3 regions of the Dethiothermospora halolimnae genome follow, and region 1 is predicted to be linked to each of the others. Evidence: riboswitches for the same ligand, from Rfam matches in the RefSeq annotation. Region 1 holds a riboswitch; each other region holds the start of a gene.

What was found. A riboswitch is a leader RNA that binds a small molecule or an ion and turns the genes downstream of it on or off. The one in region 1 is predicted to bind cobalamin.
Region 2: linked by a shared signal. The riboswitch ahead of V6137_RS14000 (ABC transporter substrate-binding protein) and the one ahead of V6137_RS04585 (cobyric acid synthase) in region 1 are both predicted to bind cobalamin.
Region 3: linked by a shared signal. The riboswitch ahead of V6137_RS00415 (ABC transporter substrate-binding protein) and the one ahead of V6137_RS04585 (cobyric acid synthase) in region 1 are both predicted to bind cobalamin.

What each region holds. Positions count from the first base shown of each region.
Region 1 is NZ_JBAKFX010000007.1:32,512-37,093, forward strand. It holds gene V6137_RS04580 (YcdB/YcdC domain-containing protein) at 1-1,316, shown strand, start outside; cobalamin riboswitch at 1,681-1,864, shown strand; gene V6137_RS04585 (cobyric acid synthase) at 2,068-3,555, shown strand; gene cbiB (adenosylcobinamide-phosphate synthase CbiB) at 3,557-4,507, shown strand; gene cobD (threonine-phosphate decarboxylase CobD) at 4,518-4,582, shown strand, end outside.
Region 2 is NZ_JBAKFX010000037.1:29,686-34,267, reverse strand. It holds gene V6137_RS14010 (nucleobase:cation symporter-2 family protein) at 1-826, shown strand, start outside; gene V6137_RS14005 (lipase family alpha/beta hydrolase) at 1,127-2,431, shown strand; cobalamin riboswitch at 2,474-2,654, shown strand; gene V6137_RS14000 (ABC transporter substrate-binding protein) at 2,746-3,726, shown strand; gene V6137_RS13995 (FecCD family ABC transporter permease) at 3,744-4,582, shown strand, end outside.
Region 3 is NZ_JBAKFX010000001.1:88,948-93,529, forward strand. It holds gene V6137_RS00405 (ABC transporter ATP-binding protein) at 1-93, opposite strand, end outside; gene V6137_RS00410 (FecCD family ABC transporter permease) at 96-1,214, opposite strand; gene V6137_RS00415 (ABC transporter substrate-binding protein) at 1,241-2,281, opposite strand; cobalamin riboswitch at 2,583-2,765, opposite strand; gene V6137_RS00420 (hypothetical protein) at 2,874-3,047, opposite strand; gene V6137_RS00425 (transposase) at 3,040-3,966, opposite strand; gene V6137_RS00430 (VOC family protein) at 4,091-4,534, opposite strand.

The DNA.
Region 1 (4,582 bases):
ATGGCCTTGATCCTAAGGAAAAGGAAGCTATTGAAAATGTTAAGGGACTTATATCTAAAGAAAAGGCGGAAAAAATAGCTAGGGACTTCTTTAAACTAGATGATAAAACAAAACTTTCATATAGTAGGCTATATACTAATTGGAGAAATAATGATGACTATATATGGAGACTATCTTTTGAGAAAAAAGATAATGGAAAACACACTAGCTTAAATGTTACTCTAGATGCAAAGTCAAAAGACATATTATCATTTAATAAATATTATCCAAAGGATGATAATAAAAAAGTTAAATACAATAAAGAAGAGTCTCTAAAAATAGCTAAAGAATTTATAAAAGAAATGGAGCCAGATAAGTTTGATAGAGTAGAATATGTTAAAAGAGAAGTACCGGAAATCAGACCTCTAGAAGAGAAAGAAAAGCCATTGGCATATAGATTTAACTTCATAAGAAAAGAAAATGGAGTATATGTATCGGAAGACGGATTTAATATAACTATAGATACAACTTCAGGGGAAATTGGATCCTACAGTCATAAATGGTATAAAGATAAACTGCCAATTGAATCTGATTTAGAAAAGGTTATTAAACTAGACAAAGCCTATGATATATTATTTGATGAGATAGGATTAGAATTGGTTTATAAATCTAAAGATAATGACTATATTTATCGTAGTGAAGTGACATCTAAAGGAAAGATGGCAAAATTAGTATACTCAGTGAAAAAAGATAAACCCCTTAATATAGATGGAATTACAGGAGATATATTGTATAGTGATGGAGAATCATATAAAGAAAATAAAATAATAAGTTATACTGATATAGATGATAGTAAAGCTAAATCTAAGATAGAAGTATTGGCACAATATGGAATAGCACTTCCTGGAGATGAATTTAAGCCCAACCAAGAAATAAAACAGAGAGAATTATTGTATTTATTGGCTAAAGCTAAAGGATACTACATTCCAGAGTTTCAGGATGATGACAAATTTGATGAAGTTTTATATGACAGGCTGATAAGTACAAATATTATAACAGCAAAAGAAAAGAATCCAGAGAAAAGTGTAACAAAAGAGGATACTATAAAATATATTATAAGATTTTTAGGCTATGATAAAGTTGCATCATTACAGGGAATATACAAATTGGAATTCCATGATGTAAAGGAAATAGACCCTAATCTTATAGGTCATATAGCTTTAGCTAAAGGGTTGGATATAATAAATTTAGAGGATGGAAATTTAAACCCTAAAGCTCAAATAACTAGGGAAGGGGCTTGTATATTAATATATAATTATTTAAATATAAGCTCTTAAATCATATCGACATTATTCAATATAAAAAGACAAAAAATGTAAGGGTGTTGCCAAATATGCTAAAAAAACGACCAGTTTTCAAATATATGTTGAATATAATTTTCTAAAGTGTACAATATAGTTACAGGGACTTTATATCCCCCTAGATTAGATAAATTTAGAAGAAATATTGGAATCAGTCCCTTAAAAAAATTATTATGATTTAAACCCCATTTTTCGTAATAAACCAAAGGGCTCCCTTATATAAGGGAGCCCTTTGGTTTATATAAATTCTGCTACCTTACACCGAACAAATGGACATCAAAAGTGCCGTTGTTCTAAGTTGACAAAAAAACTTATATTAACTATAATGAAGGTAACTTTAAAAACTGAATATCTTTGTGGTACTTTTCTTAGAAAAGTTTAAAAGGGAAAGAGGTCAAAATCCTCTACAGCCCCCGCTACTGTGATCAGGGATGAAATCTTCTATTACCACTGGTGATACTGGGAAGGAGAAGAGAGTAAAGTGAACTGTAAGTCAGGAGACCTGCCATAAAGAACAGGGATACAATTACTTCGGAGGGAAGTATGTAGTATATTCATTTGATGAATAACACATAGAAACCTTCCTATGTGTTTTTTTGTTTTTTGAAATTGAGGGTCAAATATATGGGGGTAAAGAGTTGGCGAATAGACTTAACTGTTTTTATTTTCAATAAATACAAAGAAATACAACTATTACAACTATTACAACAAGAATGGGGATGATCTTTTGGCTAAAAATATTATGTTTCAAGGAACAGCTTCTTCAGTAGGGAAGAGCTTATTATCTGCGGGCTTATGTAGAATATTAAATAACCATGGATATAATGTGGCACCCTTTAAGTCTCAAAATATGGCCCTTAATTCCTTTGTTACTAAGGAGGGAAAGGAAATGGGTAGAGCCCAGGCAGTTCAAGCGGAATCTGCAAGGGTAGAGCCTAGAGTTGATATGAATCCAATACTTTTAAAACCAACCAGTAATGTGGGGAGCCAAGTCATATTAAATGGTGTAGTTTATAAGAATATGAAGGCTATGGATTATTATAAAAAAAAGCCGGAGTTTAAAAAATATATTATTGATGCGTACCAAAATCTAGACAATAACTTCGACTGTGTAGTTATTGAAGGGGCTGGAAGTCCTGCAGAAATAAACTTAAGGAAAAATGACATAGTAAATATGGGTTTAGCTGAGATGATTGATTCCCCAGTTATACTTGTGGGGGACATAGATAGAGGTGGAGTTTTTGCATCTATATATGGAACTATAATGCTTATGGCTGAAGAGGAAAGAGCAAGAATAAAAGGTTTTATTATCAACAAATTTAGAGGAGATGTTAAAATCTTAGAGCCTGGTATAAAAATGATAGAAGAGAAGATAAATATACCATGTCTGGGTGTAGTTCCATATATGGATGTAAATATTGATGATGAGGATAGTGTAACAACTAGATTTGATAATAAAAACAGTGGAGAGATTAATGTAGGAATCATAAGGCTTCCATATATATCGAATTTTACAGATTTTTCTCCCTTAGAAATAGAAAAGGATTTAAATGTTAAGTATATAAAAAATACAGAAGAGCTAAAGGATATGGATATGATAATAATCCCAGGGAGTAAAAACACAATAAAAGATGCAGAATACTTATTTAACAATGGGTTTGATAGAGAAATATATAGAAAAAGACGTAAGGGAGTACCTATTATAGGGATATGTGGTGGTTATCAAATACTAGGTAGGGAAATAGTAGATCCATATTTAGTGGAATCTGATTTAAATAGAATAAATGGACTATCAATATTAGATATAAAAACAACAATGTTAAAAAATAAGACCACAACTCAAACTAAAGGGGAATTTATTGTAGATTCACCAGTATTTGATGATAAAGGAGATATAGTTACCGGTTATGAAATACATATGGGAGAAACGGAAATGTTAGGGGAAAGCTCCCATATATTAAGGCTTGAAGATGGTAGATTAGATGGTGCAATTAGTGAAGATGGAACTGTTATTGGAACATACCTACATGGAATATTCGATAATGACAATTTTAGAAAAAATATAATTAAATTTTTAAAGAAACAAAAGGGAATAGAATGCAGTGATGAGTCTTTAAGCTATTATGAATTAAAGGAAAAAGAATATGATAAACTGGCTGATAATATGGAGAAAAATATTAATATAAATAAAATAAAAGAAATAATGGGGTTATAAAATGAAGGAAGTATATATAATAGTTATTGCAATAATTTTAGACTTTGTTTTAGGGGATCCCCCAAATTGGCCCCATCCAATAAGGTATATAGGATGGATTATAAAAAGGTATGAAAATTTAATAAGAAAACAAAAACTAATCAATTTAAAAATAGGTGGATTTTTTCTAACGGGATTAAGTATTATCACAGTTACATTTATAGTGGGAGGGATATTATACTTATCTAAACTGATTCACCCAGTAGTCTACTATATAGTAGGAACTTATTTAGCATATACTTCCCTTGCCACTAAGTGTTTAGATATTGAAACTAAAAAGGTATATTATGCAATAAAAAATAATGATATTAAAAAGGGGAGAAAGATGCTTTCCTATTTAGTTGGAAGGGATACAGAAACCCTTACAGAGAAACAGGTGATAAGGGGAGCCATTGAAACCGTAGCAGAAAATACTATAGATGGGGTTCTAGCTCCAACATTTTATTTAATCCTTGGTTTATACTTGGGAGTACCTATAGAAATGGTATTTATGTATAAGACAATAAACACCCTAGATTCAATGGTGGGGTATATACAAAAACCCTATAGAGATATAGGATATGCATCGGCTAAACTTGATGATATGGCAAATTTTATTCCTGCTAGACTGGGGAGTTTAATTATGCTAATAGCTGGAATAATCCTTAGATATGATTTCAACAATGGATCTAAAATGCTGTTAAGGGATAGGAAAAATCACAAAAGCCCCAACTGTGCTTATCCAGAAAGTGCAGTGGCAGGATTACTTAACATACAACTGGGGGGGACAAACACATATTTTGGAGAAACCCTTTATAAACCTACAATAGGAGACGATAACGTTACTTTACAAAACGACCATATTTTAAAAACTATTAGGATAATGTATGTTTCCCAGATATTATTGGGACTATTAGTTCTGATAGTAAGATAGGAGAGGTTAAATGAATAAGCATGGTGGATATTTTGGAGAAAATAGGAAGGATATATTAGATTTTAGTGTAAATGT
Region 2 (4,582 bases), on a different contig from region 1:
TGCAGGAGGACAAGTAGGAGCAGAGGGGTATGCAAGTTTAGAAAACCTTTTCTTAGCAGGGATTGTAATGATAATAATTATACTATTTAATCAATATGGAAAAGGTTTTCTCAGTGCAGGAGCTATATTATTAGGTATTATAGCAGGTTATATTATATCTATTCCTATGGGAATGCTTGATATTACTCCAGTTAAAGATGCTGCTTGGATAGCTTTTCCTACACCTTTTAAATATGGTATAGATTTTAGCTGGACAGCATTATTGGCATTTATTCCCGCATATTTAGTTACTACAGTGGAAAGTATAGGGGATTTAATGGCAGTTGGAGAAGCTAGTAACCACAAAATCACCCATGATGAGTTGGCAGGAGGACTATTGGCAGATGGTACTGGAAGTTTTTTAGCTGGTATTTTTAATGCAGGACCTAACACATCATTTAGTCAAAATGTTGGTATAATCCCTATAACAGGGGTTGCAAGTAGATTTGTTGTTGTTATTGCAGGTATTATCTTAATGTTGTCTGGTATTTTTCCAAAACTAGGAGCATTAGTTTCAATAATGCCGGATCCGGTATTAGGTGGAGCTGGAATAATGATGTTTGGTATGATAGCAGTAGGTGGAATTAAGACTTTAAAAAAAGTAAGGTTTACAAGGAGAAACAGTTTGGTTATTGCTATTTCTATGGGATTAGGACTAGCAGTTGCATTTAGACCAGAATTACTAAATAATTTCCACGAAAAATTAGCAATCATATTCCATTCAGGAATAACCACAGGTACTTTGGCGGCAATAGTACTAAACTTAATATTACCTAAAGATAAGTAAAAAATGGCCCTAGGGCCGTTTTTTTTAGTTAATAGATAATAGTTAACAATTAATAGTTAATAGATATGGTTATTTCACTCCCTACGGTCGTAAAATTTTATTCTGATAGTGACTGATGAAATTTATTGGGAACTACGTGGTTTTTTGAATTCTTAGTTATTAGAGGAAGTGTAATTCTATAACTTATGTAAAACCACAAATATTTTGTTGTTGGGGGATTCGTAATCCCACAACTATTTTTTTATCAACTTTTATATTTATAAATCATAATATAAATATAAAAGTAGTGGAGTGATAAATATGATGAATTATAATATACAAACAAATAAAAAGCTTCCGTTAGTATTTATACCTGGTATATTTGGTTCCTTGGGAGATGATATTATCCCAGGAACAGGAGAGTTTAGTTTTGGACCAGCTAGCTATATATACGATCCTTTTATTAAAAGTTTAGAGGGGATGGGATATAAGAAAGAGGTAGATTTATTTGTAGTACATTATGACTGGAGAAAAGGGAATTATTATAGTGGGACAAACTATCTTATACCAGAGCTAAATAGAATTAAGCAGATATATAAAACTAATAAGGTAAATATTGTATGTCATAGCATGGGAGGGTTGGTGGCTAGAGCTTATATACAAAGTGACTTGTACAATTACGATATTAATAAATTAATAATGATTGGTACTCCCAATGCTGGGACGGTGAAGGCCTACTATTTTTGGGAAGGTGGAGAATTGCCCTATGATAAAGTCAATGGGAATGTATTTTTCAAAGTACTTTGGGAAGGATTTGTATGGATTTTTAAAAAGGTATATAAGGAAAAACAGGATATTAATTTTTTGAAAAAGTTTTTTCCTGTAGCAAAAGAATTATTACCAAGTAGAGAATATGGAGAATATCTATTTTATAAGGATGATAAGGACTTTATTCAGTTTATATCCCATGATAGAATACAAGAAAAAAATAGTTTTCTTAATCACTTGAATTCTAGTGTTGATAAACTTTACAGTAGAATAGGAGATATCCATATAATAGTAGGTAAGGGTATTGAGACTTCAAGGTTTATATGTGTAAATAAAGTAGATAGTGACAAGGAACTGTGGATAGATGGTAAACCGGGATATGTTATAACAAGTCCCCGTGGTGATGGAACAGTGATTAGTAGTAGTGTTGCATCTATATTTGGGAGAAAACTATTTATAAATGGAGACCATGGAGATATCTTACTTAAATCTGTTGATAAAATAAAAGATATATTAAATATAAAAACTATTTCTAGAAGACAACAAAGTTTTAAAAATAAAGTTTTATATAGTATAATAGCTAGAGACGTCAAAAACATAGAAATACATAAGATAAATAAAAAAATATCTATTAATAATAAATGGGAAGATAATTATAAAGGACTGACGGTAATAAAAGTTGGGGAAAATTCCTATTGGCTTATTATTGATTATAATTATTTTAATAAATCAACAATAAGATTTGATTCAATTAAAACTATGTATAGTGAAATAATTATTTTAAAAGGGGAAAAGAACAAGGGAGTAAAGAAGGTATCTGAAGTAAATACAAAGGACTATTATGAACTTAGTTTATAATAATCTTGAATAATCAAATTGTATCTGTTATTATTTTATATGAGTATAATAAAAAAGTTAGGTGTTTCATAAAGAAACTTAAAAGGGAAAGTAGTGAAAATCTACTACAGCCCCCGCTACTGTAAGTGAGGATGAAACCAACATATGCCACTGGGGAACCGGGAAGGCGTTGGAAGTAATATGATTCACAAGTCAGGATATCTGCCTAACAAATTGGTCTCGGAGGGAGGGTATATACTTATATATCCTAGCATAATAATAGCTAGGTATTTTTATGTTTAATAAGCTATAATAAAAAACGGAGGAGGATATATATGAAAGTGAGAGGTAAAAAGATTATATCTGTGCTTATGGTATTATTATTAACTATGACAGTGTTATCAGGCTGTATAAGGGTGAAGGATGAATATAAAGATAATGACAGTAAAGAAGAACAAAATACAAATGATACAGTTGGATTCCATTATCCATTGACAGTTAAAGATGGATTTGACAATGAAGTAACATTTGAAAAAGCACCTAAAAGGATTGTATCTTTAGCACCAAATAATACTGAAATATTATTTGCACTGGGTCTTGGTAATAGAGTAGTGGGAGTTAGTAAGTATTCTGATTATCCAGAAGCAGCTAAAGATAAAGAGACTGTTGGTAGTTATAATAGCATGAATATAGAGAAAATTATAGAACTGAGTCCTGATTTAGTAGTTCAATATGGTGAAGGTAAAGAAAATATTAATAAGCAATTAAAGGCTGCAGGTATCAAGATACTAAACTATGAACCAGAGTCCATTAAAGAAGTTATGTCAACTATCGAATCTATAGGTCAAGTAACAAATACAATGAAAAAAGCTAAGGAAATCACGGTTGTTATGCAGGCTAAAATGGATTATATAGCATCTGAAGTGAAAGATGCTAAGAAACCAAAGGTGTTTTATGAAGTTTGGGGAGACCCGTTAAAGACCGCAGGACCAGGGTCTTTTATAGATGAAATTATTACTTTAGCAGGTGGAGAAAATATAGCTGGTGATGCATCTGGTTCCTACGCTGATTATTCAGTGGAGAAATTAGTAGAAAAAAATCCAGATATTTATATAGCACCAAATAGTCCTGGAAAAACAGTTGAATCTATAAAAAATAATGAGCAGTATAAAACATTAAATGCTGTAAAAAATGATAAAATATATCTTGTTGATCAGAATATTATTTCAAGAGCTGGTCCTAGAATAGTAGATGTCCTTGAAATGATTGCAAAAAAAATACATCCAGAATTATTTAAAGATACTACTAAAGAATAGACGAAGTAGGGATATTTATGAAAATCAACTTACAGAGAAGGGAAAGTTGGGTTTTTACTTTGTCTTCTCTGGTTATAATTTTATTAGTTAGTATAGCGGTATTTTCAACGATAGGAAGTGCAAATATAAATGTTTTAACCACTATAAAGATAGTTTTCTCTAAAATACCTATAATACAGAATTATATAGATATAGATAGCATTCCAAAATCATATCAGGCTATTATTTTTAATATAAGAATACCTAGAATATTGGTAGGTGTATTGGTGGGAGCAGCTCTTTCTAGTGTGGGGGCTGCTTTTCAAGGAATGTTTAAAAATCCCATGGCTGACCCCTACGTTATAGGGATATCTTCAGGAGCCGCTCTAGGAGCTACTTTGGTTATTATAACTGGAATTAACATAGTCCTATTTAATATATCAAGTATATCTATAGGGGCATTTTTAGGGGCTATGGTATCTACATTTATAGTTTATTTTGTATCTAAGGTAAAAAATAAGGTGCCAGTAACTACGTTACTTCTTTCAGGAATAGCTGTTGGACAATTTTTTACTGCTATCATGTCATTTCTTATGGTGATCCATAGTAATGACTTAAGCAAAATAATTTATTGGACATTGGGTAGTTTTTCGGGGAAAGGGTGGAATCAACTTTTAACTATTTTATTTCCTATTTGTATAGCCATAGGTCTATTAATCTTTTTATCAAGGGATTTAAATATAATGTTAACAGGGGAAGAATCGGCTAAAAATCTAGGGTTAAATGTAGAAAAGACAAAAATAGTTATATTAGTATTATGTTCATTTATAACTGCTATGGCAGTATCGGTTAGTGGCATAATAGGATTTGTTGGTCT
Region 3 (4,582 bases), on a different contig from region 1:
TACAAATTCGCCCCTATTTACATTAGCCTCGACTTCTTTCAGTATATGATTACCACTTATGGTAACAGATATATTATTGGTTTTAAGTTCCATAATCAATTGCCTCCAAATCCATAGGATTTTTTCACCATAAGCCATAGGAAAAATGGCGCTCCCAGTAGAGAAGTTATTACCCCTATGGGTATTTCAGTTCCCCCCATTATAGTTCTTGCAAATACGTCTGTCCATATTAGAAAAATAGCTCCTATTAGAGCACTTATGGGTACTAATTTTCTATGATCAGATCCAACTATTCCCCTCACTATATGGGGAATAAGTAATCCCACAAAGCCTATGGTTCCAGCAACATAAACTATCATTCCTGTCATAAGGGAAGTTATAAGCATATAAACTTTCCTGTGGGAATTTAGGTTGGTTCCTAGGGTTATTGCGTTTTCATCCCCCATAAGCATCATATTTAGGTTTCTAAATTGGAATATGAAAAATAATACTCCCAATACAATTATAATGCTTGGTGTAATGATATTTTGCCACGAGCCTGATACTAGACTTCCCATTAACCAAAAAGTTAAAGTTTTCATTCCCTGGGCATCATTGGCTATAAATATTATAAAACTTGTAAAGGATGAGCATATGGCACTGATTGCCATACCAGCTAATAATAACTTCACCGATGATGAATTTCCTCCGATATTAGACAGTATATATACAGCCACGGAACAAATAAATGCTCCTATAAATGCCGATATCCCTATGGCATTTGTACCAAATATACCTCCTACACCTAACATTATGGCAAATGTAGCCCCTAATGAGGCTCCCGAGGATATACCTAGGGTATAGGGGTTGGCTAGAGGGTTTTGTACCATAGCCTGCATTACCACTCCTACTATAGAAAGACCCATGCCTACAACTGCTCCTAAGAGTACCCTAGGAACTCGAATTCCCCATATTATGTCATAATTCATTCCTGAAGTAAGGGTTTCAATATCTCCTATGGGTATTTTTACTGTATTATAAACTACTATTCTAAATGCCTCTGTGGCTTTTATCTCCACAGGACCAAATACCACAGCAAATATAATTGATAAAAATAAGGTTATTATAAGTAATAGGATTGTTATTATAAAAACCTTCCTATCTTTAATTATTCCTTCTTTAAAGCTATTGGTATTTTCCCCTATGGATTGTCCTAGTTTTTCTGTGTTTTCCAATATTATCACCTATTATTTCCATATATTTATTTAAATAATTCTGGATAAAACTCCTTAGCAAACCTTTCAATACCCTTTATAGTTCTAATTCCTCCAGCATAGGTTTCTGCTAGGGGTGTAAATATTATTTTATCATTTTTTATAGCATTTACATTATTAAGGACAGAATTATTTTTTAATCCTTTTATACTATCATTATCCTTTTCTTGCTCTAAATAATGGATAAGTATAATAGCATCTGGATTTTTAGCAACTATATTTTCTATGCTATAGGTTCCACTCTTTTCTGCTAAATTTATTCCCCCTGCCTTTTCTATCATGTCATTTATAAGGGATGTTTTACCATATACACGATATTTATTATCTCCAGCCCCTTCTAATGCAAGTACTTTAACAGGTTCTTTATCCTTTATTTTATCTTGGATATTGGATATTCTTTCTTTCATTGAGTTTATAAGTTTATCTGCTTTATCTTTAATATTAAAAATCTTTCCTATATCATCTATGTCTTTATATACATTTTCTATGGACCTTTCATCGGCTACCCCTGAATTCCTTTGGATAAACGTGTATACTCCTTTTTTATTCCAACTTTCCACTGAACCTATGTTTTTATCCATAAATGCACTACTCCATCCAAATATTAAATTGGGTTGTTTTGCTATAACCACTTCTTTAGAAGGATATCTATTGGATAGTACTGGTATCTTTTCATATTTCTCTTTAAGTTTAGGTAAAATGGGATTATCTAAGTATGATGTTCCCACCATAATATCTTCAAGACCTAAAGTAAGTAAAAGCTCCGTTGGAGGCTGATTTGTAGTGATGATCTTATCCGGTCTTTTAGTAAATGTTATTTGATATTCTTCTCCTTGGGAATTATAATTTTTTATAGTCACTGGGTAGTAAGATGTTTCTTTTGTTGGGTCTTGTGTATCCTTCTGTTTCTGTTGTTTTACTTTGTCTTGATTGTCATTGTTAGATGTATTTGCATCACTTCCACATCCAACGGTTAGTGTTGCTATAAGGAATAAGCTAAGTAAAACTGTAATAATTCTTTTTGTCATAATTGTCATCTCCTTTATCTTTTGGTGGCGAAACAAAGGCACCATTGAAGGTCCTTTGTTGGTATAGAGTGTAAAGTGTAGGGAGTAGATATCTATTTAGCTAATAGTATATGTAGAGATTCGGTATATTGAATCCCTTAGATTTTCTTTTAGAAGAACTATTATACTAAGCAATTCTTAATATAAAAAAGCCCCTATTAGGAGCCTTGTATAAATATAATTGTAATATAAAACTTAAGTTTTCTAAAAAAAGACATAATATCACCATTATATAAATAACTATCTCCCTCCGAAATAATTACCTAAGAAAGATTTATAGGCAGGTTTCCTGGCTTACACTTCATCCTAGTCTCTTCCCTTCCTGGCCCTTTAGCCAGTGGTTAACGAAGATTTCGTCAATGATTACAGTAGCGGGGGCTGCACCGGACTTTAACCGAATTTCCCTTTTATCCTCATGAAAGGCACCCATTCTTTCAGCATATTCAGTTATACATTTAAACTTAATTATAGGTAATTATGTTGTTATTGTCAACTTTATTGGAGAGGGGAAGTTAAAAAGAAGTTAAAAACGGTTCATTGATTGGTTATATTATTATTTGATTAAAAATTTAGCTTTGAAACTTTCATTTTTTACCTTATATCCCTTATTTACTTGTAAATTTTCAATAAATTCATTAAGCTTGTCCACTTTTATAACATAAAATATAAAACTTAACTCCATAATTTTAATTTTTGGACCTTGAAAATGCTTTATTTTATTATCCACATATTTCTAAAAAGTCATCAACGATATTCTTATATTTTTCATCACTAAATAATAGCTCCACCCCTAGTGAACAAAGACTGGACACTCTAGACTGAGTTATATTGCCAAAGTAATGGCAGATATTTTTGACCTTATAGTCGCAAAATCTACTCATAAGAACCATAGCTATAGCTTTGACTTTTGTTAAATTTCTAATATATTTTATTTTTATTTTATCTTTATCTTCTCCTATATAGTCCCCTACGAAAGTTAGTATATCATCTGGCTCTATATCCTTTGCTATGATAGTTTTTTCACTTTTATATTCACATTTTTGGTTTCTAAACCCATATTCTGCCTCTATCTGTTCTTGCTCCTCAGCAGAATTAGGCACTAACATAAAATCTAAATATTCCTTTATAGCTTTTTTCTTATTTTTATCACTATATAACTTCAATATAAGGTCACAATCTACTATTTCAAATCTATCATCTAAATCTCCTAAATAAATTGGTGCACTGGAATATGGGTATTGGAAAACCTTATTACTCCAATTCCTTAGTTTTCTAGGATTCTTGTGAATATATTTTGAGGCCTGTAATATATAATTGTCCTTATCTATTATCTCACTTCTAAATCTGTCGGAGAATACATGACCCCTTCTTTTATATTTTCTATTATAATATTTAGCATAGGACAAGTTTATACCGTGCATTATCTTGGTTATATCAGCACCTGCAGCATCAATAACCATATGGGCATGATTATCCATAAGGCAGAAGGCATATAACTTAAATCCATACCTTTTTTTATATCTTTTTATTCTTAATAAAAATTGATCCCTATCCTGATCATCTTTAAATAGGAGTATCCCATCTACACACCTAATCATAATATGATAAATTGAAAAATTCGTTTTTAATCTAAATGGACGTGGCATAACACTACCCCTTTCACTAATATATTATGATTTCATTATTAGCTTAAGGGGTAGTGTTTATACCTATATTCCCGATTTTTCACTGAACCGTTTTTAAATTTCTACCTAATATAGTAGTTAAAATTTATGATTCCTTGTTATAATTCCCTGTTATTTCGATGGTATTTCCATCTGGGTCTTCTATTGTGAAAAAATAATAGGGTGATGCCACATTTAGATACATAACTGGAGAAACTTTACCTATATCTAATTTCTTAAGTCTTTCATATTCAGCATTTAAATTATTGATATAAAAATTTAGCACAAAATTATTACCATAAGTTATTTTAAAGTCTTTATATCTTTCTAGATATTCTTCACTATAAACCCCTTGTAAATTTTCACCACTTCCCATTCTTTTATCATCATACTGCTGATTCATAAGGGCAATACAATTCCCGTCAAAATTAAACTGAGCCCATCTATTAAAATTTTTAGAAGTAACTTTCATTTGAAGTAATTTTTCATAGAAGTAAATAGATTTATTCATATCCTTTACAAATAAATATGTAGAACCTAATTTAAGCATATATTATTCCTCCCTGTTAAGTTGACTATATACTTATTATAAAATATA